Regions from separate parts of the Paenarthrobacter sp. UW852 genome, predicted to be linked through region 1. Evidence: riboswitches for the same ligand, from Rfam matches in the RefSeq annotation. Region 1 holds a riboswitch; each other region holds the start of a gene.

Region 1 (5,735 bases):
CCACACGGACACGCGGTGTTCCACCACAACGAGGGTGGCTCCGGTCTTGTCGAGGCAGCGGCCCACTGCGTCCCGCACCTCAAGGACCCCTGCCGGGTCCAGGTTGGCCGTTGGTTCGTCCAGCAGGATCAGCCCGGGCCGCATCGCCAAAATCCCCGCAAGCGCGAGGCGCTGTTTCTGCCCGCCGGACAGGGCCGCCGTCGGATGATCCAACGCCAGTCCGCCGCCGGCAGCGGTCCGCAACCCGACGTCGTCGAGCGCTTCATGGACGCGGGCCCAAATTTCCTCCCGCGGCACGGCCAGGTTCTCGGCGCCGAAGGCGACGTCGTCCCCCACGCGGGACAGGACAACCTGCGTTTCCGGGTCCTGTTGCATCAGGCCGGCGCGGCCGCGCTGCTCCCGGGGAGAAGCGCCGTCCAGCAGCAGCGAGCCGGTCTCGTCCGAGTCGTCTTCTTCGTCCCCCAACACCCCCGCGAGGGCATGCAGGAGCGTGGACTTGCCCGCACCCGAGGGGCCGAGCAGCAGCACCCGCTCCCCAGGTTCGATCCGGAGGTCAAGGCCTTGGATGGCTGGCGAGGTCCTGCCGGCGTGCCGCCATCCCCAGCCCTCGGCTGTGATGGCGGCAGGCCGGACGTGGCTGCCGCGTTCAATGACGGGCATCAGCTGAAGACGGGCTCCGAAGCGGCCTTGCGCGACGCGAAGGAACTAAGGACGCCGGTTTTCGCCAGGCCGCGGGTGGCAATCCATGACAGTGCGCCCGCAATGATCGCCCCGGAGATTGTGGTGAACGTGATGTAAGTGAGCTTGTCGATTGCCTCGTAGGCGATGTTCCAGCCCCAGGGAAGGAACGAGTCGTTGAGGCCGCAGAAGAGGCCCGCACCTGCACCGGCAAGGAGCGAGGTGGGCAGGTTGAACTTCTTGTAGAGGAACGCGGCGAAGATGAGCTCCGCGCCGAGGCCCTGAAGGACGCCGGAGATCAGTACGGTTGTGCCGTACTGGGAGCCCATGATGAGTTCGCCTGTGGCTGCAACGGACTCGCAGAACAGGGCGGCACCCGGCTTACGGATAATGAGCATGCCCAGGACCGCCGGAATCATCCAACCGCCAGCGATCAGGCCCGTCAGCGGCGGATACGCCGCGTTCATGGGGATGGATACCAGTGCGGCGCCTTGGGACCATGCCCAGAAAATCACGCCGCCGGCGATGGCGATCAAGGCTGCCACCACAATGTCTACAACACGCCAGTTATAACTGGTCTTCTTCACGCTTACCGTGGTCATTTTTCTGCCTCCTGAGTTACAGGAGGGGAAAGTGCTCCCCGGAATACCCGGCTGGCCTGCGCCGCCCGGTTCCGGACACTCTGAGAAGCTCGACTCCCTTGCGCCGGTACTAACCGGATCAGGTTCGAGGGTCTGCGGCTGTCCGCACTCTCAGCGCCCTCGCGGCTCCCGCATCTCTGCAGGTTCCGACGGCGGCGCTCCCCTGTCGTTATTAAATCTGCCCTGCTGGGCTGGTTCAGTTTACACCTGCACTCCGCGGTGGGGACTGCTGTCCGGTCACAATCCGGCCCACCCTCACCGTTGCAAGGCCCACTCAGCACCCTTGCCCCACGCTTTGGCACGCACACCAGGCCTCGCAACCCAACGAACGCGCCTTGCGAGGCCCACTCTGCGCCCTTTCCCCACGCTTTGGCACGCACACCAGGCCTCGCAACGGACCTGAGAGAATAATCCAGCAGCATCCAAAGCGAAGGGGCACACTTCATGACGGACCAACCCGGCTCTGGCCTCCCAGACAACGTTGACGTGGCTGAAGCACGCCTCGCCGCAAGCGTCATCCTGCTCCGCGATACCCCGTCCGGGCTCGAGGCGTTCGTCCAGCACAGGGTCAGCACCATGGACTTCGCCGCAGGAATGGTGGTTTTCCCGGGAGGACGCGTGGACCCCGCCGACCACTCCGGGTGGGACTACGCCCCCGAACTGCTCAGCAGCCATGCGGCGGACTGGCAGGCCAGCTCCATCGGTTCCGACGATGCCGCTGCCAAAACAGGAATGGTGCTCACAGCCGCGATCCGGGAGGTCCGTGAGGAAGCCGGGCTGAGCATCGACGCCAGTGACCTGCGCCCATGGGCCAACTGGATTACCCCGATCGACATGCCCAAGCGTTTCGACACGTTCTTCTATGTGGCCAGGCCCTCGACGGACAGGGAGCCCCACCACCAAACAACCGAAGCGTGGCAATCCCTGTGGATGCCCGTGGAGGGAATCCTCGCGGCAGAGGCAGCAGGCACCCTGAAACTGATGCCGCCCACCTTCTACCTCCTCAAGGAAATCGCCGGATACGGGACCGTCGATGCCATATGGTCGGCCGAGCACACTGTCGTCCCCGTCCTGGCGCCCGTGGGCTCCCTGGCCGCGTTCCTCAAGGAACGGGAAAGCCGCCGCTAGCGTTGCCGGTCCACGCGTTGCAGCTAGGCTGGTGGCATGAACCTCTTCTTCAAGCTGATCGGCGCCGGAGTGAGCCTCGGGGCGGGCTTCGTCGGAACAAAACTCGTCAACAAAGGGTGGGAAAAGGCCACAGGCAACAAGCCGCCCACAGGCAACGATGACATGGAAACGAGCCTTCGCTCCGCCCTCACCTTCGCCCTGATCTCGGCGTTCGTGAGCACACTCATCCAGGTGCTGGCCAGCAGGGGCACCCAGCGTGCCATCGCCCGCTTCGCGAAGTCCCAGGACATCGTCTAGCGCATCACCGTTTGAAGCAACGCGGGGTCACTTCCGGCCCATAAATCCCCCTGGGATGGGCCGGAAGTGACCCCGCGTTGGCTTTAACCCTCCGGGTCGACTTGCCCCGCAGCCGCCCTCTGAACGACGGCCTCAAGTTCGTCCTTGGTCAGCATCTCCCGGTGTCCGTGCTTGGTGCGGTACGCGGCCCGACCCACCATGTGTGCCGACACGGGCGCGGTCAGCAGCTGGAAAATCCATGCCACCAACAGCACGGGCCAAACCCACCAGGTCCGCATTTGCAGGCCGATGGCCGCCAGCATGAGGAACAAGCCCAGGACCTGCGGTTTGGTAGCAGCGTGCATGCGGCTCATCAGGTCAGGGAAACGCAGCAAACCCACCGCGGCACCGAGGGACATCAGCGCTCCCACCACCAGGAACACAGCGGTCACACCGTCGATGACGGCATCCACGCCGGTGGCATCAGGACTCATTGCTCTGTTCCCTCCGCTCAGCCACGAACCGGGCTACTGTCACCGAGCCAATAAAGCCGATCACGGCCAGCGCTACCAGCAGCATCAGGTTATTCAGGTGCCGGTTCACCGCCATGTCGATCGCCAAGGCTGCGCCGAGAATGGCCAGCAAAACGTCGGATGCCAAGACCCGGTCCAGCAGCGAAGGACCGATCGCGATCCGCACAATGGCGCCGGCAGCGGCCAGGCTAAGAATCACGGCCGTAACTATGAGGACGATTTCCTTCACAGGGCTGCCCCTTTCACGCCTGGACTGATCTCGGCTCCCAACGCCTGGACTTCCTCGCGGGTGCCCATGATGCGGATCAAGCCGGCTTCAATGTTCTGGACTTCCTGACGGATCTTTTCGATGTCAGCCTCTTGGTAAATGTTGAGCGCGTGCAGGTACAGAGTGGACGTCGACCGGTCCACTTCCACCACCAACGAGCCCGGAATCAGGGAGATGACGTGCCCTGTTGCCGTCACCATGAGGTCGGAATGGCTACGCAACGGAACGGCGACGACGGCGCTGCGCACCTTTGGCCCTTTGACCACAGCAAGGTACAGCACGAGGAAGCTCGCTGCCACCACTTTGGCGAGGAAGATCAGCGCGAACGGAATGGCGCGCAGCACGTTGAACCTGCCGCTGAGCTCAACGGGAGGCAGGTAGAAGAACTTTGCCACCAGGACCGCGATCAGAGCACCGAACAGCAGGTTGCCCGGGCTGAAATCCCGCCACAGGGCACCCCAGACGATGACCAGCCAGATGAGCAGCGGCAGTTCAGTACGGAAGGAGTTCGGTTTACGGCTCATTTGGCACCAGCCCTCTGCGGCAACGCCGGAATCTCCACCGAATCACCCAGGACGGAATGGATGTACGCCGAGCGGTCCAGCATGATCTCGGCCGAACCGTCTGCGAGGTGGAAGAGCGGCCCGGCAAACACCGTCAACGCCACCCCGAAAACCACCAGTCCCGCCGTCGAACCCACCATGGTGCGCGGGAGCACCCCGACGTTCCCACTGGCCAACAGCACAGGATCCGGGTATTCAGCGTCCTCGGGCTTGCGCCAGAAAGCCCTGTTCCAAACCCTGGCGATTGCCAACAAGGTCAGCAGGCTGGTGACCACGCCGCCGACCACCAAGGTGATGGCCAGCGGTGTGCCCAGTTCCACGCCTGCCTGCAGGAGGCCCAACTTGCCAAGGAAGCCGGAGAAGGGCGGTATGCCCGCCAAATTCATGGCTGGAACGAAGAACAAGAGGGCCAGCAGAGGCGAGAGTTTGGCCAAACCACCCACTCGGTCGATGGACGAACTGCCACCCCGGCGCTCGATAAGGCCCGTCACCAGGAACAGACTGGTCTGGACGGTGATGTGGTGCGCCACGTAGAAGACCGCGGCGCCCAGGCCTGCGACGGAACTCATGGCGAGGCCGAACACCATGTACCCGATGTGGCTCACCAACGTGAAGGACAGGAGACGCTTTATGTCGCTTTGGGCCAAAGCGCCCAAGATACCCACCACCATGGTCAGCAACGCCACCACCATCAAGGGGACGTTGAGGGTATCTCCCGGGAACAGCAACGTCTCGGTGCGGACCATGGCGTAAACGCCCACCTTGGTGAGCAAACCAGCGAACACCGCGGTAACGGGGGCCGGCGCTGTTGGGTAGGAGTCGGGAAGCCAGAAGGACAGCGGGAATACTGCGGCCTTGATGCCGAACGCCACCAGCAACATGACGTGCAGGAGGTTCTGGGTACCTTGGTCCAATTCGGCGAGCTTTACCGCAAGGTCGGCCATGGTGATGGTTCCAGTGGCACCGTAAATCATGGCGATGGCCACCAGGAACAACACGGACGACACCACTGAGACAACCACGTACGTGACGCCGGCCCGGATACGTGGCCCCGTCCCGCCCAAGGTCATCAGGACGTAGCTTGCCGTGAGCAGGATCTCGAAGCCAACGTAAAGGTTGAAGAGGTCGCCGGTGAGGAACGCGTTGGACACGCCTGCCACCAGGATCAGGTATGTGGGGTGGAAGATCGAGACCGGCGCTTCCTGGTCGCCATCAGCCATGCCCTGGCCGGTGGCGTAGATCAACACCGCGAGGCTCACCACGGTGGACACCACCAGCATCAGCGAGGAGAACTGGTCCACTACAAGGACGACGCCCCACGGAGGCAGCCAACCGCCCAGGGTTACGGACGTGGTGCCGCCGTTCCACACGGATACCAGGAGCAGGCACTCGAGCAAGAGGGTGGCGCTCAGGATGCCGATGCTCACCGCCCGCTGGGCTGAGTGGTGCCGGATCAACAGGAATGCGAGTGCTGCACCCAGGATCGGCAGGAGGACTGCTAGCGGCGACAGGCTCGCGAGATTCACGCGCTGCCTCCTTCCTGGGTGGTGCTGGTGTGCGGCTTTTCCGTGGCTTCCGGATGGCTCCGGTCCGTCGTCGTGATGGGCGTTACGGCGAACTCCGAGGTTTCCAAGGGAACAATGGCGTC
Region 2 (5,735 bases), on a different contig from region 1:
AGAGCCAGCCCGAAGCTGCCGCCGAGCCCGCCCCCGAAAAGCCGGTCCGCCGTCGTCGTACGGCAAAGCCGAAGGCTGAAGCAGCAGAGGCGCCGGCCGCTGAAGAAACCACGACGCCGGAGCCCGGCTCCCAGCCCGTCGAACCTGCTGCTGAGCCAGTCGCCGCAACACCGGCTGCTGCTGATGCGCCGGTTCCTGCGGACGAGGAGGCTCCCGCTGAGGAGACGCCGGCCGCGTCCACGTCCCTTTTCCTTGAGCCGGTGTCCATCACGTCCATGATTTTCCAGGCTCCGGACCTCACCACCGTCCCGCGCGTTGCGGCCGTGGAAGAGAAGGCCGGGGAAGTCGAAGAAGAGGCCGAGTCCAGCGCAGACAACGAGCTCGATGACGCCGGCAGCCGCCGTCGTCGCCGGAGCCGTGGCCGCCGCGGCAGGCGTGGAACCGAACGCGAAGAGAACGAAACCGAGGGCCCCAGCGAGTCCGAGGACGACGAAGCCCCGGCAGCGGAAGCTCTTGAAGAAGGCGTGACGTCGCGTCGTCGCCGTCGCCGCCGCCGCGGCGACCAGGATCTTGAACTGACCGGTGGCACGGATGACGACCCGCCCAACACGGTGACCCGTGTCCGCGCCCCCAGGCCCATCACCGAAACGGCTCCGTCCAACCGTGTCGCCAGCGTCAAGGGCTCCACGCGGCTTGAGGCCAAGAAGCAGCGCCGCAGGGAGTCCCGCGAAACCGGCCGCCGCCGCCAGGTCATCACCGAAGCCGAGTTCCTTGCGCGCCGCGAGTCGGTAGACCGCCAAATGATCGTCCGCCAGCGCGATGACAGAATCCAGATAGGCGTCCTTGAGGACGGCGTCCTGGCCGAGCACTTCGTGTCCAAGACACAACAGGACTCGCTGATCGGCAATGTGTACCTCGGCAAGGTCCAGAACGTACTGCCTTCCATGGAAGCCGCGTTCGTGGACATCGGCCGTGGCCGTAACGCCGTGCTGTACGCCGGCGAAGTCAATTGGGATGCTGTCAACCTTGAAGGCCAGCCGCGCCGGATCGAGAACGCCCTGAAGTCAGGCGATTCTGTCCTGGTGCAGGTCACGAAGGACCCCGTGGGTCACAAGGGTGCCCGGCTGACCAGCCAAATTTCGCTGCCGGGCCGCTACCTGGTGTACGTACCGGGCGGCTCAATGACCGGTATCTCCCGCAAGTTGCCGGACGTCGAACGCAACCGCCTCAAGCGCATCCTTAAGGACCGCTTGCCGGAAAACGCCGGCGTCATTGTCCGCACCGCAGCTGAAGGTGCCTCGGAAGAAGAGCTGACGCACGACATCAACCGCCTGCGCGCTCAGTGGGAGGGCATTGAGGGGCAAGCCTCCTCAACCAAGGTCCTTGCACCGGAATTGCTGTACGGCGAACCCGACCTGACCATCAAGGTAGTGCGCGACGTCTTCAACGAAGACTTCTCCAAGCTGATCGTCTCCGGCGACGACGCATGGGACACCATCGAGGCCTACGTGACCTACGTTGCCCCTGACCTGGTGGGCCGCCTCGAGAAGTGGACCAAGGACCAGGACATCTTCGCTGCCTGGCGCATCGACGAGCAGATCCACAAGGCCCTGGAACGCAAGGTCTTCCTGCCCTCGGGTGGTTCGTTGGTCATTGACCGCACCGAAGCCATGACCGTGGTGGACGTCAACACCGGAAAGTTCACCGGCAGCGGCGGCAACCTCGAAGAGACTGTCACCAAGAACAACCTCGAAGCTGCCGAGGAAGTAGTCCGCCAGCTGCGCCTGCGCGATATCGGCGGCATCATTGTCATCGACTTCATCGACATGGTCCTGGAATCCAACCGCGATCTTGTGCTGCGCCGCATGGTTGAGTGCCTTGGCCGCGACCGTACCAAGCACCAGGTCGCTGAAGTCACGTCGTTGGGCCTGGTGCAGATGACGCGTAAGCGCATGGGCACCGGCCTCCTCGAGGTCTTCGGCGAGCAGTGCGAGCACTGCGCCGGCCGTGGCGTCGTGACACACGATGAGCCGGTGGAACACCGCCGTGCGAACGTTGTGGCCGCTGAGCACCACCGCCCGCACACGGAATCGACGCAGCAGCAGCCGGCGGCCCGTACGGAACGGAAGCGCCGCCGAGGCAAGGGTGGGGGACAGGCTGTTTCCGAAGCCCCCGCTCCGGTTCAGTCTGCGCCGGCCGCGCACGCGGCCTCGCCAACGCACCCGGAACCGCAGGACCCTGCGCGCCAGGCAAAGGCCGAGGCAACCCGCGCTGCGTTGGCTACCATCGCGGCTGCAGCACACGCTGCCCACCTGCACGACGACGAGCTTCACCGTGCAGAGGAACTGGCGCGGTCAACTCATCAGACGGCTGCCGACGAACCCGTAGCTCATGGCAACGACGAAGAATCAACGGCCCACGAGGCAGCAGTCCGGGAAGCACGCTCCACCCCGGTCCTGCGTTTCGGTGGCGAAGAAGTCGCTTTGCCGTTCGTTGAACACCAGGACGAACCACAGGCGGCCAAACCGGCAATGAGCCTGGATCTGCTGGCGGAGGCATTCTCCCACCTGGGAGCGGCGCCGGAGGCGGAAGCGGAACCAGCTGCCGTCCGCGAAGCTGTTGCTGCCCCGAAGGTGGCTGCCCCGGCTCGGGCCGCTGAGCAGGATCGGGAAGCCGCTTCGACGTCCGGGAGTCGCCGAGGTCGCCGTAACCGCAGCGCAAGCAGGGCCCAAGGTGCGGCCAACGAAACCAGCGTTGAACACCATGAAGTGACTGCGTCGGCGCCACAAGGTTCGTCCCACGAGGCTAAGGCCCCTGTGGAACCAGCCAAAAAGGCACCCGCAGACGAGCCCATCATCCTGGGAGTCGGCGTGCCGGCTTCCGAGCTCTGATCCGCTCACGGCTTATCGGACCCCGTAGCAACTGCCCCGGCAGTCGCTACGGGGTCTTTTGCGCGTCCAGGACGTCCATGGCCAGACCTGGGGACGTCAATGGGTCATATCCGGGCCCCTACGCAGCGCTGTTCCCGGGCCGGGCTGCTTCCCGGTTAGGCTGGGGGACAGACACGGGGTGCCTGGCGTTGGGCCGGGCTGAGATCCAGACCCGTTGAACCTGTCCGGTTAGCACCGGCGAAGGGATGTCCACATGACTGCAGCATATTCTCCTGTCTACCCGGTTGCTTCGGGCAGGCCAACACCGCGGGTGCTGAGTATCGCCGGCTCCGACCCTTCCGGTGGGGCAGGGATCCAGGCGGACTTGAAGAGCATCGCGGCCCACGGTGGTTACGGCATGGCTGCAATCACCGCCCTCACAGCCCAGAACACCGTGGGCGTCAGCGCCGTGCACGTGCCCCCCGTCGAATTTCTGCGCCAACAACTGGACGCCATCAGCAACGACATTGAGATTGACGCCGTCAAAATCGGCATGCTCGGCGACGCAGAGGTCATCGACGAAGTCCGCAGCTGGCTCGAAAAGGTGCGTCCCGCCGTCGTGGTCCTGGACCCGGTGATGGTGGCAACCAGCGGAGACAGGCTCCTGCGCGAGTCCGCTGAGAAGGCGTTGCGTTCGCTTTTGCCCCTGGCAGACCTCCTGACCCCGAACCTTCCCGAGCTGGCGGTGCTCCTGGGTGAAACGGAGGCGACGGACTGGGCTTCGGCGCTGGACCAGGGTAAGCGGTTGGCCGCTGAGTACGGGAACACGGTCCTTGTGAAGGGCGGCCACTTGGCGGGAACGGCGTGTCCTGATGCTTTGGTGAATACGAGCGGGTTGCTGCGGCAGGACGTGGTCGAGGTCGACGGGCCCCGCATCGATACCCGGAACAGCCACGGCACAGGGTGTTCGTTGTCGTCCGCCCTGGCCACGGTGCAGGTTAGCACGGGGGACTGGGAAGCTTCACTGCGGGAGGTGAAGCCTTGGTTGCTTGAGGCTTTGAGGCAGTCCGGGGCGTTGGAAGTAGGACGAGGAAGCGGGCCGATCCACCACTTCCACCACCAGCGGAGTCTGAGGCCCGGCGAGTTCGCAGCGACTTTGTGGGAACTCGCACGCGCGGAGCTCGAGGCGATCCATCGGCTTGGCTTCATCGATGGCCTTCAGAAGGGCAGCCTGCCGGAATCCGCGTTCGGCTATTACCTGGCCCAGGACGCGATCTACCTCAACGGCTACTCCCGGGTCCTGGCCCGGGCCAGCGCCCTGGCTCCTACTGAAGACGAGCAGTTGTTCTGGGCCAAGGGCTCCCGGCAGTGCCTGGAGGTCGAGTCGGAATTGCACAGGAACTGGCTCAGCAGCCGCGACGTGTCCGGGACAACGGGTCCCGTGACCAAGTCCTATGTGGACCATTTGCTGGCCTGTTCGGCATCGGGAAGCTACGCGGTGCTCCTGGCGGCGATTCTTCCCTGCTACTGGTTGTACGCGGAAGTGGGCCAGAAACTCCACCACGCCTACGTGGAAGCAGGTTCCCCTGTGGACCACGCATACGCGGAGTGGTTGAAGACGTACGCGGACGAAGACTTCGCCGAGGCAACCAGGACTGCGATCAAGCTCACGGACGCGGCGGCCCTTGCGGCCTCGCCGGCGGATCGCGAGGCCATGATGGAAGCCTTCACCCAGTCCTGCCGCTACGAAACTGCCTTCTTCGACGCGCCACGGGTTTTCTCATGACCTCTCCGGTCGGGCGTCCGGGCGGGTAATTTGCGAGGCTCGCCGCGCGTCGCAGGGCAAATCGCGTTAATCGTGCCCAAACCCTGTAGGCTGTATGGGCACGGTGCCGGGAGAGTCCGTTACAACTGGTGACGCGAGTCACGTGGTAGCCTCCGGACCCGGCCTCATTTGCAGCTGAAGGTCAAACTAGCGTAATCTTGATCTTCGGTGCTTACGCCAACACTTGGGTTATGCCCCTTGGAATTGTTCATGGGATGACTCGCGGACTTCGTTCAGAAGTCCACGGCGTTGAGGCACAGCGCGAACCAAGCCTGATTCCGGTTCAGGTTCCGCACGCAAATTTAGTTATAAACGTCGAGAGAAGTGAGTACCCAAGTGGTGTACGCGATTGTCCGCGCAGGCGGCCGCCAAGAAAAAGTTTCCGTTGGAGACTACGTAACGCTTAACCGCGTCCCCGGTGGAGCCGGTAGCACGCTTGAGCTGCCCGCCTTGCTCCTGGTTGACGGCGACAAGGTCACCTCCGCAGCTGCGGAACTGGCCAACGTCAAGGTTACGGCTGAGATCCTCGAAGACCTCCGTGGTCCGAAGATCGTCATCCAGAAGTTCAAGAACAAGACCGGCTACCGGAAGCGTCAGGGTCACCGTCAGGAACTGACCAAGATCAAGATCACCAGCATCGCGTAACTTTCGTTACACGCTGTTCAGGTTTTTCAGTTTCCCCAGAAATTTAGAGGCAGGCATTTCACATGGCACACAAAAAAGGCGCGAGTTCCACTCGCAACGGTCGTGACTCCAACGCTCAGTACCTGGGCGTAAAGCGCTTCGGTGGTCAGGTAGTTTCCGCAGGCGAGATCATCGTTCGCCAGCGTGGAACCCACTTCCACCCCGGTGCAGGCGTCGGCCGCGGTGGCGACGACACCCTGTTCGCTCTCCAGGCCGGTGCGGTTGAGTTTGGTACTCGCCGCGGCCGTCGCGTAGTGAACATCGTTGCTGCTGCAGCTGCAGAGTAACAACAAGTTCTGAACCGGTGGAGCGGGCCAAACGGCCCGCTCCACCGTTCTTTTAACCGCATTACAATC
Region 3 (5,735 bases), on a different contig from region 1:
GGCCGCGGCGTCGTTCACGAGGTACCGCGTGGCAAAGTTGTCAGCACCGTCGAGGATGAGATCATAATCGGCAAACAAATCCAGGGCGTTGGAAGAATCCAGGCGGAGATTGTGCAGGACCACGTTCACCAAGGGGTTGAGCTCGGCGATCGCGTCGCGTGCGGACTCGATCTTGGGCGTACCCACGTCCTTCACCCCGTGGATGACCTGGCGCTGAAGGTTGCTGAGGTCCACAGTGTCGTCGTCCACGATGCCCAAAGTTCCCACCCCGGCTGCAGCCAAGTACAGCAGGGCCGGGGAACCGAGCCCGCCGGCGCCTATGACGAGGACTCTGGCATTCTTAAGCCTGCGTTGGCCCACGGCGCCGATTTCCGGAATGATGAGGTGCCGGGAGTACCGCTCCACCTCGGCCGGAGTAAGTTCAGCGGCCGGTTCCACAAGGGGCGGAAGGACGGCGGGCGCAGCGGTGCGGACAGCAGCAATTGAGGCCATACCCCAATGTATGCCCGCAGATACCGCCCGGTCATATTACCCACCGGTAGAGTGGTCATAACTGCAAAGGAAAGGCGGCAGACTGTGGCTGACGGCACACGGGCAAACGATGGAGCACCCGCGAAGCAGGAACGGAGCGGTTCGCCTCGATCGCCAAGGCTGCCAAGGGACGAGCGCCGCGCACAGTTGCTCAACGCAGCGTTGGAAGTCTTCGTTGCCAACGGGTTCCACGGCGCAGCCATGGACGAAATCGCAGAGACCGCACATGTGAGCAAGCCGGTCCTGTACCAACACTTCCCGTCGAAGCGCGAGCTCTATATGGCCCTGCTGGACAGCCATCTCGCGACGCTGACGGACCTGATGCTGAGCGCCCTGAACTCCACAACGGACAACAAAGAGCGCGTCAAGGCAGTCATGCGGGCCTACTACAGGTTCATTGCCGACGACGACCAAGCGCACCGGCTGGTGTTTGAGTCGGACCTCATCAACGACCCCGATGTCAGTTCCCGGCTGGAAACGTTCAACAAGACGTTTGCGGACGCCGTGGCCCATGTCATCGCCGAGGACACCAAGCTGCCGCCCCTGGAAGCGCAGCTCCTTGGCCGCGGCCTGGCCGGAATGGCGCAGGTCAGCGCGCGGTATTGGCTTGAGACAGACGGAAACCTGGACCTCGATGTGGCCAGCGATCTGATCTATCGTTTAGCTTGGCGCGGAATCAGTCGATTCCCCAAAGAGTCCTAAGCTACAAATAGAGGACTGATTCAAAACTTGATTGGCTTGGAGGCCTTGCTGTGGAAGTAAAGATCGGCATTCAGAACGTTGGCCGCGAAATTGTGCTCGAATCCGCTTTGGATGCAGACGCCGTAGCCAAGATCGTGGCGGAGGCCGTGTCCAAGGGCTCGGAATTGCGCCTCACGGATGAGAAGGGCCGCCAGGTCATCGTTCCTGGCAACGTTTTGGGCTATGTGGAGATCGGCGCCGAGGAAGTCCGTCGCGTGGGCTTCGGCGCCCTCTAGCATTCCCCCACCACCCGTCGTCCGCTAAGGAGTCTTCATGCTTTCACTCGTCGTGGTTGTTCTTGCAGCCATTGCCACGGGCTTCATTGTCTGGGCCAACGACAAGCGGCACGGCAGGTACGGCGTCGCCCTTCCGGTAGGCGTTTCAACCGCTGTTGCGGCGCTGAGCTGGATTGCCTTCATCAGCGCGGGCTTGGGTTACCAACCGGGGGTCACCTGGATTCCGTGGGTTCTCCCCATCGTCATCGGAACCGCGGCAGCCGCGGCGGTTGTGGTGTACTTCGGCCGGACCCGGACCAAGCACGATACCGAGGCTCTCACCAGGGCCCTCCGGCTCTAAGCGCCACTTACAGCGATGGCCATCACCCGCGGGTGATGGCCATCGCTGGTTAACGCCCTAAAGGAACTCGGCGCGTCCCTCCATCGCGGAGGACGCCAAGGCGTGTTCGCGCCGGGGAATCCGGCCTGCCTGCCTGGCCAAACGGCCGGCAATGACAGCGTGCCTGAAGGCCTCCCCCATCTGCACCGGGTTCTGTGCACGCGTCACCGCGGTAGCCAGCAGGACGGCATCGCAACCCAGTTCCATGGCCAGCGCGGCATCGGAAGCGGTTCCGATCCCGGCGTCGAGCACCACGGGCACCGATGCCCGTGACACGATCAGCTCAATGTTGTGCGGGTTCAGGATGCCCAGGCCGGTCCCGATCGGTGAGCCCAGCGGCATCACCGCGGTGGCGCCAAGGTTTTCCAGCCGCAGGGCAAGGACCGGATCATCATTGGTGTAAGCGAAGACCTTGAACCCGCGGTTGACCAGCTGCTCCGTGGCATCGACGAGTTCCACGGCATCGGGCAGGAGTGTGTGCTCGTCCGCGATGACTTCCAGCTTCACCCAATCGGTCTCCAGCGCCTCGCGGGCAAGTTCGGCGGTCATCACCGCGTCCTTCGCCGTGAAACAGCCGGCCGTGTTGGGCAACACCCGGATGTTGTGGTCCACCAGGAGCTGGAAGAGAGACCCGGTTTCTGCCGGCGAATAGCGCCGCATGGCCACGGTGGTCAGCTCCGTACCCGAGGCCAGGAGCGCAGCGCCCAAACCGTCCAGGCTCGGGGCACCCCCTGTTCCCATGATCAGCCGCGAACCAAAGTCGACGCCGTCGATCACCAAGGCGTCGGTGCTGGGGGCAGTGCTTGTTGTGGACATTGTTCAGCCTCCCTGGACTGCGGTAACGAGTTCGAGTTCATCGCCGTCGGCGAGTGCTGTTGCCGCCCACTGGCTGCGCGGCACCACCTCTGAATTGCGCGCGACGGCGACACCCAGCTTGCCGCCGTCGGCCGCCTGTCCCCTGTGGTCCAGTTCGCGGCCGGTGATGGCGGTGACGAGGGTGCTGACAGAGGCGTCATCGGCCACTGCATGGTCGGATCCATTGAGTTTGATGTTCATGCGCTTTCCTTGCTGCGGGCGTGTGCTGGGACGAAGTTCCGTGGACCGGTTGCGCTGGCCGTAAAGCGGTCGGGGCGGAAAGGGGCCCACTGTGCATCGGTCGATCCGTTGATCAGTTCGCCGACAATCCTTGCGGCTACCGGTGTCAGCAGGACTCCGTGACGGAAGAACCCGGTGGCAACCACCAAACCCTCAATGTCGCCATTGGTTCCGGCGACGCGGCCAAGCAACGGTGCGTTGTCCGGCGTCCCTGGCCTGGCGCGGGCTGTTGCCTCCAGGAGTTCGAGTTCGGCGACCGCGGGGACCAGGACCTGGGCGTCGCGCAGGAGTTGATAGACGCCGCCCGCCGAGACGGCGTTGGAGGCCGTGGACAGTCCGTCCTCACGCTGGGTCGCTCCGATCACCACGGTGCCGTCGTCGCGGGGGACGATGTAGACGGGAACGCCCCGCACTATCCCCCGGACGGTGGAGGTAACGAGAGGTTGCAGGTTGTCCGGAACCCGAAGCCTGAGGATGTCACCATAGACCGGCCGCAGTGGAAGCGTGAGCCCTTCGGGCAGGCCGTCCAAGCCGGCGGCGCCCAGACCGTTTGCGACCACCGTCTCGGTGGCAAAGACCTTGGTGCCTGACTCGAGTTCGACTCCAGAGACCCTGCCTTCATCCCACAGGAGACGATGTGCCAGCGCTTTCACAGCGAATCCGTTGTCCGCCCCCGTAACCCAGCTCAGATCATCGCTAGAGTGATCCGAAAGTTCGGCCAAAAGGCAGGCGGCGAGCTTGCGGGGATCCACCTGGTGGTCGGTGGGGATGTCGAAGGCACAGGAAATTTGGGGACTCAGCAAGGGCTCACGCTCCCTCGCTTCCCGGAGGGCCAATGGCTCCACTCCCAGGCCCGCAGCCTTCTGTACCACCCGGAGGTCTGCGAGCGCGCGGCGGTCGGCGGCGTCGGCACCCACGGCGAGGGTCGGCGTCGTGCGGTATCCGGCGGCGTGCGCCCCTCCGGCCAGCGCGCCAACAAAAGCGGGCCACAGCCGGGAGGATTCGACCATGAGTTCCAGGAGTTCTTCTTCCTGGTAGTGCAGTTCACTGACGGGTGCCAGCATCCCGGCCGCTGCGAAAGTTGCGCCGTTTGCGGGCCAAGGGTCGATGAGGGCCACTGAGCGGCCCAGCCTGCGCAGTTGGTGGGCGATGCCCAACCCGATGATGCCGCCGCCGATAATGGCTACATCTGCATGAATGGCGTCTGCCATGTATTCCCTTCCCTACGCCGGTATTAGCCGGATCAGGTCAAGCGGTCGGCGCTGAAGCCCTCTCAGCCGGACGGTCACATAGTCGAACGTCGCGGCTCCCGCAGTACGTGCCCAGTGTAGAGGAACTACTCTGGTTCCCATGACCCAGCCTGAATCCCTCGCCTCAGCCCGACTCTATTTGTGCACCGATGCCCGGAAGCGACAGGGCGATTTCGAAGACTTCGTCGATGCCGCCTTCGAGGGTGGGGTGGACATCATCCAGCTCCGGGACAAGTCGATCGAGGCAGCCGAAGAACTGGAATTGCTGGCCATCCTGCGGAGTGTGGCCGAGCGGCACGGCCGACTGTGGGCTGTCAACGATCGGGCCGATATTGCCAGTGTTTCCGGGGCTCCTGTGTTCCACGTGGGCCAGAAGGACCTGCCCCTTCCGGTGGCCCGGACCTTCCTCCCGGCCCCTGCCGCGATTGGACTTTCCACCCACACTCCGGAGCAGGTCAATGCGGCCATTGCCGCTTCTACCGGCGACGGCGGCCTGGACTATTTCTGTGTCGGACCGGTTTGGGCGACACCCACCAAACCGGGGCGCCAAGCCGTTGGGCCGGACCTGGTCACATATGCCGCAGAAGCGATGAGGCGTGCCACGGAAACGACCGACGGCGCCGTGCAGCTCCCGTGGTTCGCTATTGGCGGCATCGACCTGGGCAACGTGGAACAGGTCCTTTCGGCGGGGGCCAGCAGGATCGTGGTTGTCCGTGCCATCACCGAAGCCGCAGACCCGACGGCGGCTGCCAAGTCGCTGCTGGAAGCCCTGGACTCAATTTAGCGAAAGTCGCTCACCGTGCGGCCTTGACATGGTGTGATCCCCGGAATCCGGGCTACCCTGATTTTCGTGTCACATCATCGGATTGCACCCAACGTCGACGACTCGTCGGACCAGCTCGCAGCGGCCCTCGCCGCACTCCGGACGGAGCTGGAACTCCCAGGCGACTACCCCACGGGGGCAGTGGAAGAAGCCCGAGAAGCCGTGGCGGACCTGAAGCTGCCTGAACGCGACCTTCGGGACATTCCGTTTGTCACCATCGACCCCGCCACGTCGACGGACCTGGACCAGGCGCTGTTCATAGAGCGCGCCGGTGACGGTTACAAGGTCCTCTATGCGATCGCCGACGTTCCGTCCTTCGTGGCTCCCGGTGGTGCCCTCGACACGGAGACACGCCGGCGCGGCCAGACCTTCTATGCTCCGGATGGACGCATTCCCTTGCACCCGGAAATCATCAGCGAACATGCCGGCAGCCTGCTGGCAGAGCAGGACTGTGGCGCCTTCGTCTGGGATTTCGTCCTCGACGCGCAGGCCGAAGCAGTGACGGTGACAGTAGGCCGCGCCACCGTGCGCAGCCGGGCCAAGCTAAGTTACAAGGGCGTCCAGGAGCAAATCGACGACGGAACGGCACCGCCCGTACTGCAGCTCCTCAAGGAAGTGGGGTTGAAACGGGTTGAACTCGAACGCCTCCGCGGCGGTGCGAGCCTGAACATGCCCGAACA
Region 4 (5,735 bases), on a different contig from region 1:
AGGGCTTGGTTGAACCTCTCCCCTGCCGGCGAAGGAACGATCAGTACGGGCTTGGAACCTTCACGGGCCGCTGCAACGGATTCGAGGGCCTGGGCCCACGGCTCAGGCTTCATCACCATCCCTGCCCCACCGCCATAGGGGGTGTCATCCACGGTGCGGTGCCTGTCCGTGGTGAAGGAGCGGAGATCGTGAACGTTAAGTTCGAGCAATCCGTCCTGGCGGGCCTTGCCTATGAGCGAAAGCTCAAGCGGGGCAAGGTATTCGGGAAAAATGCTGACGACATCAATCCTCATTCAGGCATCATCCCCGGTGCCGTCCTTGGACTCCTCCGCGGTGGACTCGTTGATCTCAAATAGGCCGGCAGGAGGGGTGACCAGGATGTAGCCGTCCTCGACGTTGACTTCAGGCACGATCTCGTCGACGAATGGAATAAGGATTTCCTTGCCGTCCGGGGTCTTGACCGTCAGCAGGTCCTGGACCGGGAGCGTGGTGAGTGCAGCGATGGTGCCCACAACCTGCGAGCCAACCCGCGCTTCAAGGCCAACGAGCTCGTGCTCATACCAGCCTTCATCATCGTCCTCGTCATCCAGTTCCTCGGTTTCGATGAAGAGCTTGGCGCCGCGGATGACTTCGGCAGCGTTGCGATCGGCAACTTCCTCGAAGCCCAGCAGGAGGATGTCCTTGTTCCACCGTGCGCTGCGGATGGTCAGGGGGCCGGCAGAGGCCGGCTCCACGACAAACTCGGTACCTGCGACAAAGCGCTCCGACGGGGCGTCGGTGAGTACCTGCACCGTGACCTCGCCGCGGATGCCGTGGGGTTTGCCGATCCGGGCCACCTGGAGCTGCATGGGTTCCTCTGAATTCTTGTTGTTCCCGCGCCGCCAGGCAGCCACGGTAATGAATGTTGGATAAAGCAATCCGGCCCCTCCACCATATTTGGTGAAGGGGCCGGACCTAAGACAAGATGTGCTGAGCGCGTTACCGGCGACGGTCGGTGTCGACGACGTCGACCCTGACCTGCTCGCCACCAGCCAAAGCCGCAACAACTGTGCGCAGTGCGCGGGCTGTGCGTCCTTGACGGCCGATTACCCGTCCGAGGTCCTCTTGGTGAACTCGCACCTCAAGGGATTCCCCGCGGCGGTTGTTCTTGGCACTGACCTTGACATCCTCAGGACTGTCAACGATCCCACGAACCAAGTGCTCGAGCGCTTCGGACAGCAACTTACTCAGCCTCGGTGGTCTCTGCTTCAGCCTCGGCCGGAGCCTCAGCAGCTTCGTCCTTCTTGGCCTTCTTGGTGATGGCTTCCGGGATGATGACGGAACCCTTCTCCGGTGCTACGAAGGCTTCCTTCGGAGCTTTGGTCTTCAGGGTGCCTTCCTGGCCCGGCAGGCCCTTGAACTTCTGCCAGTCACCGGTGATCTTGAGGATCGCAGCAACCTGCTCGGTCGGCTGGGCGCCAACGGACAGCCAGTACTGGGCGCGCTCGGAAGCGACCTCGATGTACGACGGCTCTTCGGTGGGGTGGTACTTGCCGATTTCTTCAATGGCACGGCCATCGCGCTTGGCGCGGGCATCCATGACGACGATGCGGTAGTACGGTGCGCGCATCTTACCGAAGCGCTTAAGGCGAATCTTTACGGCCACTTTTGTGGTCACTCCTGTTTCTGAAACGAGGTGAACCCGACGTTCTGCACCCGTGGGGCGGGCCATACTGGACGGTTCGAAGGACAAGATACGGGCACGGAGAGAGGGGCCGCGCCGATCAAGTACCTGTCCATTGTGCCAGATGCCCGGTGCAATTACGACTTAGGCCGCAAAGGGTGGCGTGTTCTTGGTCACTCCGGACGGATCGTATCCGCGAAAACCGGGCAACTGTCAGGCGGACCAGACGTAGAGTCCGGAGCGGTCGGCTTTTTCCACATCCGTGGCGAGGGCGGCCAGTTGCTGGACGTACTGGCGCGATTGGGAAGCGTCAAAGGGCATGTCGTCCTGGGCGGCCCAGGCGGCAGCAACATCATCAAGGACGTTGCCATCGCCCTCACTTTCATAGGTGAGCAGTTCGGCAAGCGCGCGCACCATGGCCTCGGGAACTCCGAGGAGGGCATCACTCGTCACATCCACCAGGGCGAGCTCATAGTCTGCTCCCGCAGCATGGACGGCCTGTCCGGCGAGGTCGCCCAGCTGTTCTACCTCGAAGTCTGTGATGCCTTCGATCCTGACGGCGGGGCCCGTGGCTTCGGCGCCGCGATCCAGCGCGGCTGCCCGTTTGAGTGCTTCGTCGTGGGTGGCTACAAATATTTCGGCAAAGCCCATGGAAAGTACTCTCAATCCTTCGTGCTGACGGGGCGGCGGCACGGGAACCGAAAGGTTCCGCGCCGTCAATGCCCAGCCTAGTGCAGCCATGGGCTGCCAGGACGATTCAGCGAACGGCGACGCGCAGCTTGTTCCGCCACGGGTCGTCGAACCGAAGCTCAGCGCCGGTGTGGTGGTTCTGGACGCCCGCCACCTTCAGCCGGTCGGCCAGCATCGCGACGTCGTCAGCCGTGGGGACCTCGATCAGGACTTCCCCAAGCCCCAGCGTGTCCTTTCGGGGTCCGGCACCGCGACTGTTCCACACGTTCATGGCCATGTGGTGGTGGTATCCACCGGCGGATACGAACAAGGCCTGCCCGTGCCAGCCCGCCGTCCGCTCGAACCCCAGGGTTTCCACATAGAACTTTTGCGCAGTTTCAACGTCCCCGACTTGGAGGTGCACGTGGCCGATCCCGGCGGCCGCCTCCCGCTGGCCGGTCACGGCAGCCTCACTCAGGTGCTGCTGCAGGAACCGCTGCGGCGGGAGTGCGACGTTGTCCATGACGACGTTCTTGCCGTCCCACTGCCACAGTTCGCGGGGCTTGTCATAGTAGAGCTCAATGCCGTTGCCCTCGGGGTCGGTGAAATAGAACGCCTCGCTGACCAGGTGGTCGGCGCTTCCGGCAAAGGCGCGCGGCTCGTATTCTGCCGCCGTGGCAATGGTGGCCGCCAGGGATGGCTGGTCCTCAAAGAGGATGGCGGTGTGGAACAGGCCCGCTTCCCCACGGCCCGGGATCTGCAGACCTGAGGCAGGCGCCAGGTGGACAACAGGCTTTCCCGTGCGGCCCAAGTACAGTCCGCCATCCTGCTCGGCCACGATGTCCAGGCCCAAGGCGCGCTGGTAGTAGTCGCTCATGACCTTCATGTCGCCTACCTTGAGCATGACGGTGCCCATGGTGAGTTCGGCAGGAAGAAGATCCTGGCTGTTTGCTGTAGTCATGTGAAGCTCCTGGGTTTGAGGCTGCCGCCCTTTCGGCACCTTCTACTAGTACTAAAATACTTGAAGCTTCAATTTATTCCTAACGGATGATCCCGCCACGTAAAACGATGTGCTGGAGTTCGGCCACGGTGTTGAGGGCGACCCGCGGATCTTCACGGCAGAGAACGACGTCGGCACTCGCCCCTTCGCTGATGGCTTCGGCACCCAGCCACGCCCTTGCGCCCCACGTTGCGGCCTCCAGGACAGCGGAAGGCGGCAGGCCGGCGTCGTGCAGTTCCTTCATCTCGTCCGCAATCCGGCCGTGCTTGATCACGCTGCCGGCATCGGTGCCCGTGTAGATGGTGACACCGGCTTCGAAGGCCTCCAGCACGCGGTCGTGGCGGCGTTCCCACAGCTTCGCCATGTGATCTGCGTAGACGGGGAACTTGGGCGCGGCCTGGGCGGAAATCTCCGGAAAAGTCGCAATGTTGACCAGCGTAGGGACAATCGGAACGCCCTGCTCCACAAGCCGCGGAAGGTGCCGCGGCAAGAGGCCCGTAGCGTGTTCGATGCAGTCGATATTGGCGTCCAGCATGTCGTCAATGGTGTCTTCTGCGAAGCAGTGGGCCGTAACCCTGGCTCCCTCATCGTGCGCGGCCGAAATGGCGTCCTTGACCAGCTTGGCCGGGAAGGATGCGGCCAGGTCACCAATGCCGCGATCGATCCAGTCGCCCACGAGTTTCACCCAGCCATCGCCGTCACGGGCTTCTTTGCGGACGGTCTCCACGAGCTGTTCGGGCTCGATTTCATGGCCCAGTCCTCGGAGGTACCGCCGATCCCTGGCTATGTGCCGGCCAGCCCTGATCAGTCGCGGCAAATCCGCACGCCCTTGGACCCAGCGCGTGTCACTGGGCGATCCTGCATCACGGATCAACAGTGTGCCGGCCGCCAGGTCTGCCCGTGCCTGGGCGAGGGTGGTCTGCTCATCAACGGCACCGCCCGGCCCCAAACCGATGTGGCAGTGGGCGTCGACAAAGCCGGGCAGGACCCAGCCGTCGAGCACAACGTCCGGTGCCGCCACGGGCTGGATGAATGTCAGGCGACCGTCAACGGACCACATGCCCCTCCGCTCCTTGCCTGCCGCTACGAGCACCGTACCGCTGAATTCGATGATGTTGGCCATGGCAAAAGCCTAGCCCTGTACGTTCCGGGCAGGCCTGCAACGCCATATGACTGTGCGGCCGCAGGCAGCTGTGGTAGCTTCGTCTACGACCACACGGGGGCCCCTGCAGGGGCTGAGATCGGACTGAGGCAGTCTGCGACCGTTGAACCTGTCCGGGTAATGCCGGCGAAGGAAGTGAGCAGTCCCTTGAGCACCACAGAAACACAGCACAGCCCTGCCCAAAACGCGTCCGTCGTGGAGACCGGGGCACCGGAAACCGTGACGCAGTCGCTGAAATCCCACTCGCTGGGGTGGCTTGAAGATCCCGAACATGGCATTCGCGTTCCTGTCACCGAGATCGCGCTGGAACCCTCCCCCAATGGCCAAGCCAACCCGCCCCTGCAGGTTTATCGAACTGCCGGACCGGGCAGTGATCCGAGAGTCGGGCTGGAACCGTTCCGTGCACCCTGGATCGAAGGCCGGGGCGACACGGAGCCGTACTCGGGCCGTGAAAGGAACCTGCTCGACGACGGCAAGTCCGCGGTCCGGCGCGGTGCGGCATCGGCGGAGTGGAAGGGCGCACAACCGGTGCCCCGCCGCGCCGTCGAGCAGAAGACCGTCACACAGATGCACTACGCCCGGAAGGGCATCGTGACGGAGGAGATGCAGTTCGTGGCCTTGCGCGAGAACTGCGATGTCGAATTGGTCCGCAGCGAAGTTGCCGCCGGACGCGCCATCATCCCCAGCAACATCAATCACCCGGAATCCGAACCGATGATTATCGGCAAGGCGTTCCTGGTCAAGATCAACGCCAATATTGGCAACTCCGCGGTGACCAGCTCCATCACCGAGGAAGTCGACAAACTGCAGTGGGCGGCGCAATGGGGTGCCGATACGGTCATGGACCTCTCCACCGGCGATGACATCCACACCACGCGGGAATGGATCATCCGCAACTCCCCCGTTCCAATCGGCACGGTTCCCATTTATCAGGCACTCGAAAAGGTCAATGGCGAAGCCAATAAGCTCACGTGGGAGATCTTCCGCGACACCGTGATTGAACAGTGCGAACAAGGGGTGGACTACATGACCGTCCATGCCGGGGTGCTGCTGCGCTACGTCCCGTTGACTGCCAATCGCGTCACCGGCATCGTTTCCCGCGGCGGCTCGATCATGGCCGGCTGGTGCCTGGCCCACCACCAGGAGAACTTCCTCTACACCCACTTCGACGAACTGTGCGAGATCTTCGCCAAGTACGATGTCGCCTTTTCGCTCGGCGACGGGCTGCGTCCCGGCTCCAT

What was found. Region 1 has a riboswitch for thiamine pyrophosphate ahead of NEK97_RS08510 (ECF transporter S component). Riboswitches for the same ligand answer to the same signal wherever they lie in the genome.
Region 2: another riboswitch for thiamine pyrophosphate. It lies ahead of thiD (bifunctional hydroxymethylpyrimidine kinase/phosphomethylpyrimidine kinase); the one in region 1 lies ahead of NEK97_RS08510 (ECF transporter S component).
Region 3: another riboswitch for thiamine pyrophosphate. It lies ahead of thiO (glycine oxidase ThiO); the one in region 1 lies ahead of NEK97_RS08510 (ECF transporter S component).
Region 4: another riboswitch for thiamine pyrophosphate. It lies ahead of thiC (phosphomethylpyrimidine synthase ThiC); the one in region 1 lies ahead of NEK97_RS08510 (ECF transporter S component).

What each region holds. Positions count from the first base shown of each region.
Region 1 is NZ_JAMSGY010000004.1:75,040-80,774, reverse strand. It holds gene NEK97_RS08515 (ABC transporter ATP-binding protein) at 1-660, opposite strand, end outside; gene NEK97_RS08510 (ECF transporter S component) at 660-1,280, opposite strand; TPP riboswitch at 1,358-1,494, opposite strand; gene NEK97_RS08505 (NUDIX hydrolase) at 1,764-2,447, shown strand; gene NEK97_RS08500 (DUF4235 domain-containing protein) at 2,484-2,744, shown strand; gene mnhG (monovalent cation/H(+) antiporter subunit G) at 2,828-3,217, opposite strand; gene NEK97_RS08490 (monovalent cation/H+ antiporter complex subunit F) at 3,207-3,485, opposite strand; gene NEK97_RS08485 (Na+/H+ antiporter subunit E) at 3,482-4,048, opposite strand; gene NEK97_RS08480 (Na+/H+ antiporter subunit D) at 4,045-5,613, opposite strand; gene NEK97_RS08475 (Na(+)/H(+) antiporter subunit C) at 5,610-5,735, opposite strand, start outside.
Region 2 is NZ_JAMSGY010000001.1:60,381-66,115, forward strand. It holds gene NEK97_RS00320 (Rne/Rng family ribonuclease) at 1-2,891, shown strand, start outside; TPP riboswitch at 3,056-3,154, shown strand; gene thiD (bifunctional hydroxymethylpyrimidine kinase/phosphomethylpyrimidine kinase) at 3,145-4,656, shown strand; gene rplU (50S ribosomal protein L21) at 5,032-5,340, shown strand; gene rpmA (50S ribosomal protein L27) at 5,403-5,666, shown strand.
Region 3 is NZ_JAMSGY010000003.1:400,920-406,654, forward strand. It holds gene moeB (molybdopterin-synthase adenylyltransferase MoeB) at 1-492, opposite strand, end outside; gene NEK97_RS07975 (TetR/AcrR family transcriptional regulator) at 499-1,233, shown strand; gene NEK97_RS07980 (DUF3107 domain-containing protein) at 1,284-1,508, shown strand; gene NEK97_RS07985 (hypothetical protein) at 1,546-1,848, shown strand; gene NEK97_RS07990 (thiazole synthase) at 1,906-2,703, opposite strand; gene thiS (sulfur carrier protein ThiS) at 2,707-2,943, opposite strand; gene thiO (glycine oxidase ThiO) at 2,940-4,193, opposite strand; TPP riboswitch at 4,186-4,305, opposite strand; gene thiE (thiamine phosphate synthase) at 4,333-5,016, shown strand; gene NEK97_RS08010 (RNB domain-containing ribonuclease) at 5,083-5,735, shown strand, end outside.
Region 4 is NZ_JAMSGY010000003.1:55,822-61,556, forward strand. It holds gene trmD (tRNA (guanosine(37)-N1)-methyltransferase TrmD) at 1-293, opposite strand, end outside; gene rimM (ribosome maturation factor RimM) at 294-848, opposite strand; gene NEK97_RS06465 (RNA-binding protein) at 979-1,221, opposite strand; gene rpsP (30S ribosomal protein S16) at 1,223-1,645, opposite strand; gene NEK97_RS06475 (hypothetical protein) at 1,877-2,314, opposite strand; gene NEK97_RS06480 (VOC family protein) at 2,421-3,293, opposite strand; gene NEK97_RS06485 (amidohydrolase family protein) at 3,373-4,455, opposite strand; TPP riboswitch at 4,539-4,646, shown strand; gene thiC (phosphomethylpyrimidine synthase ThiC) at 4,642-5,735, shown strand, end outside.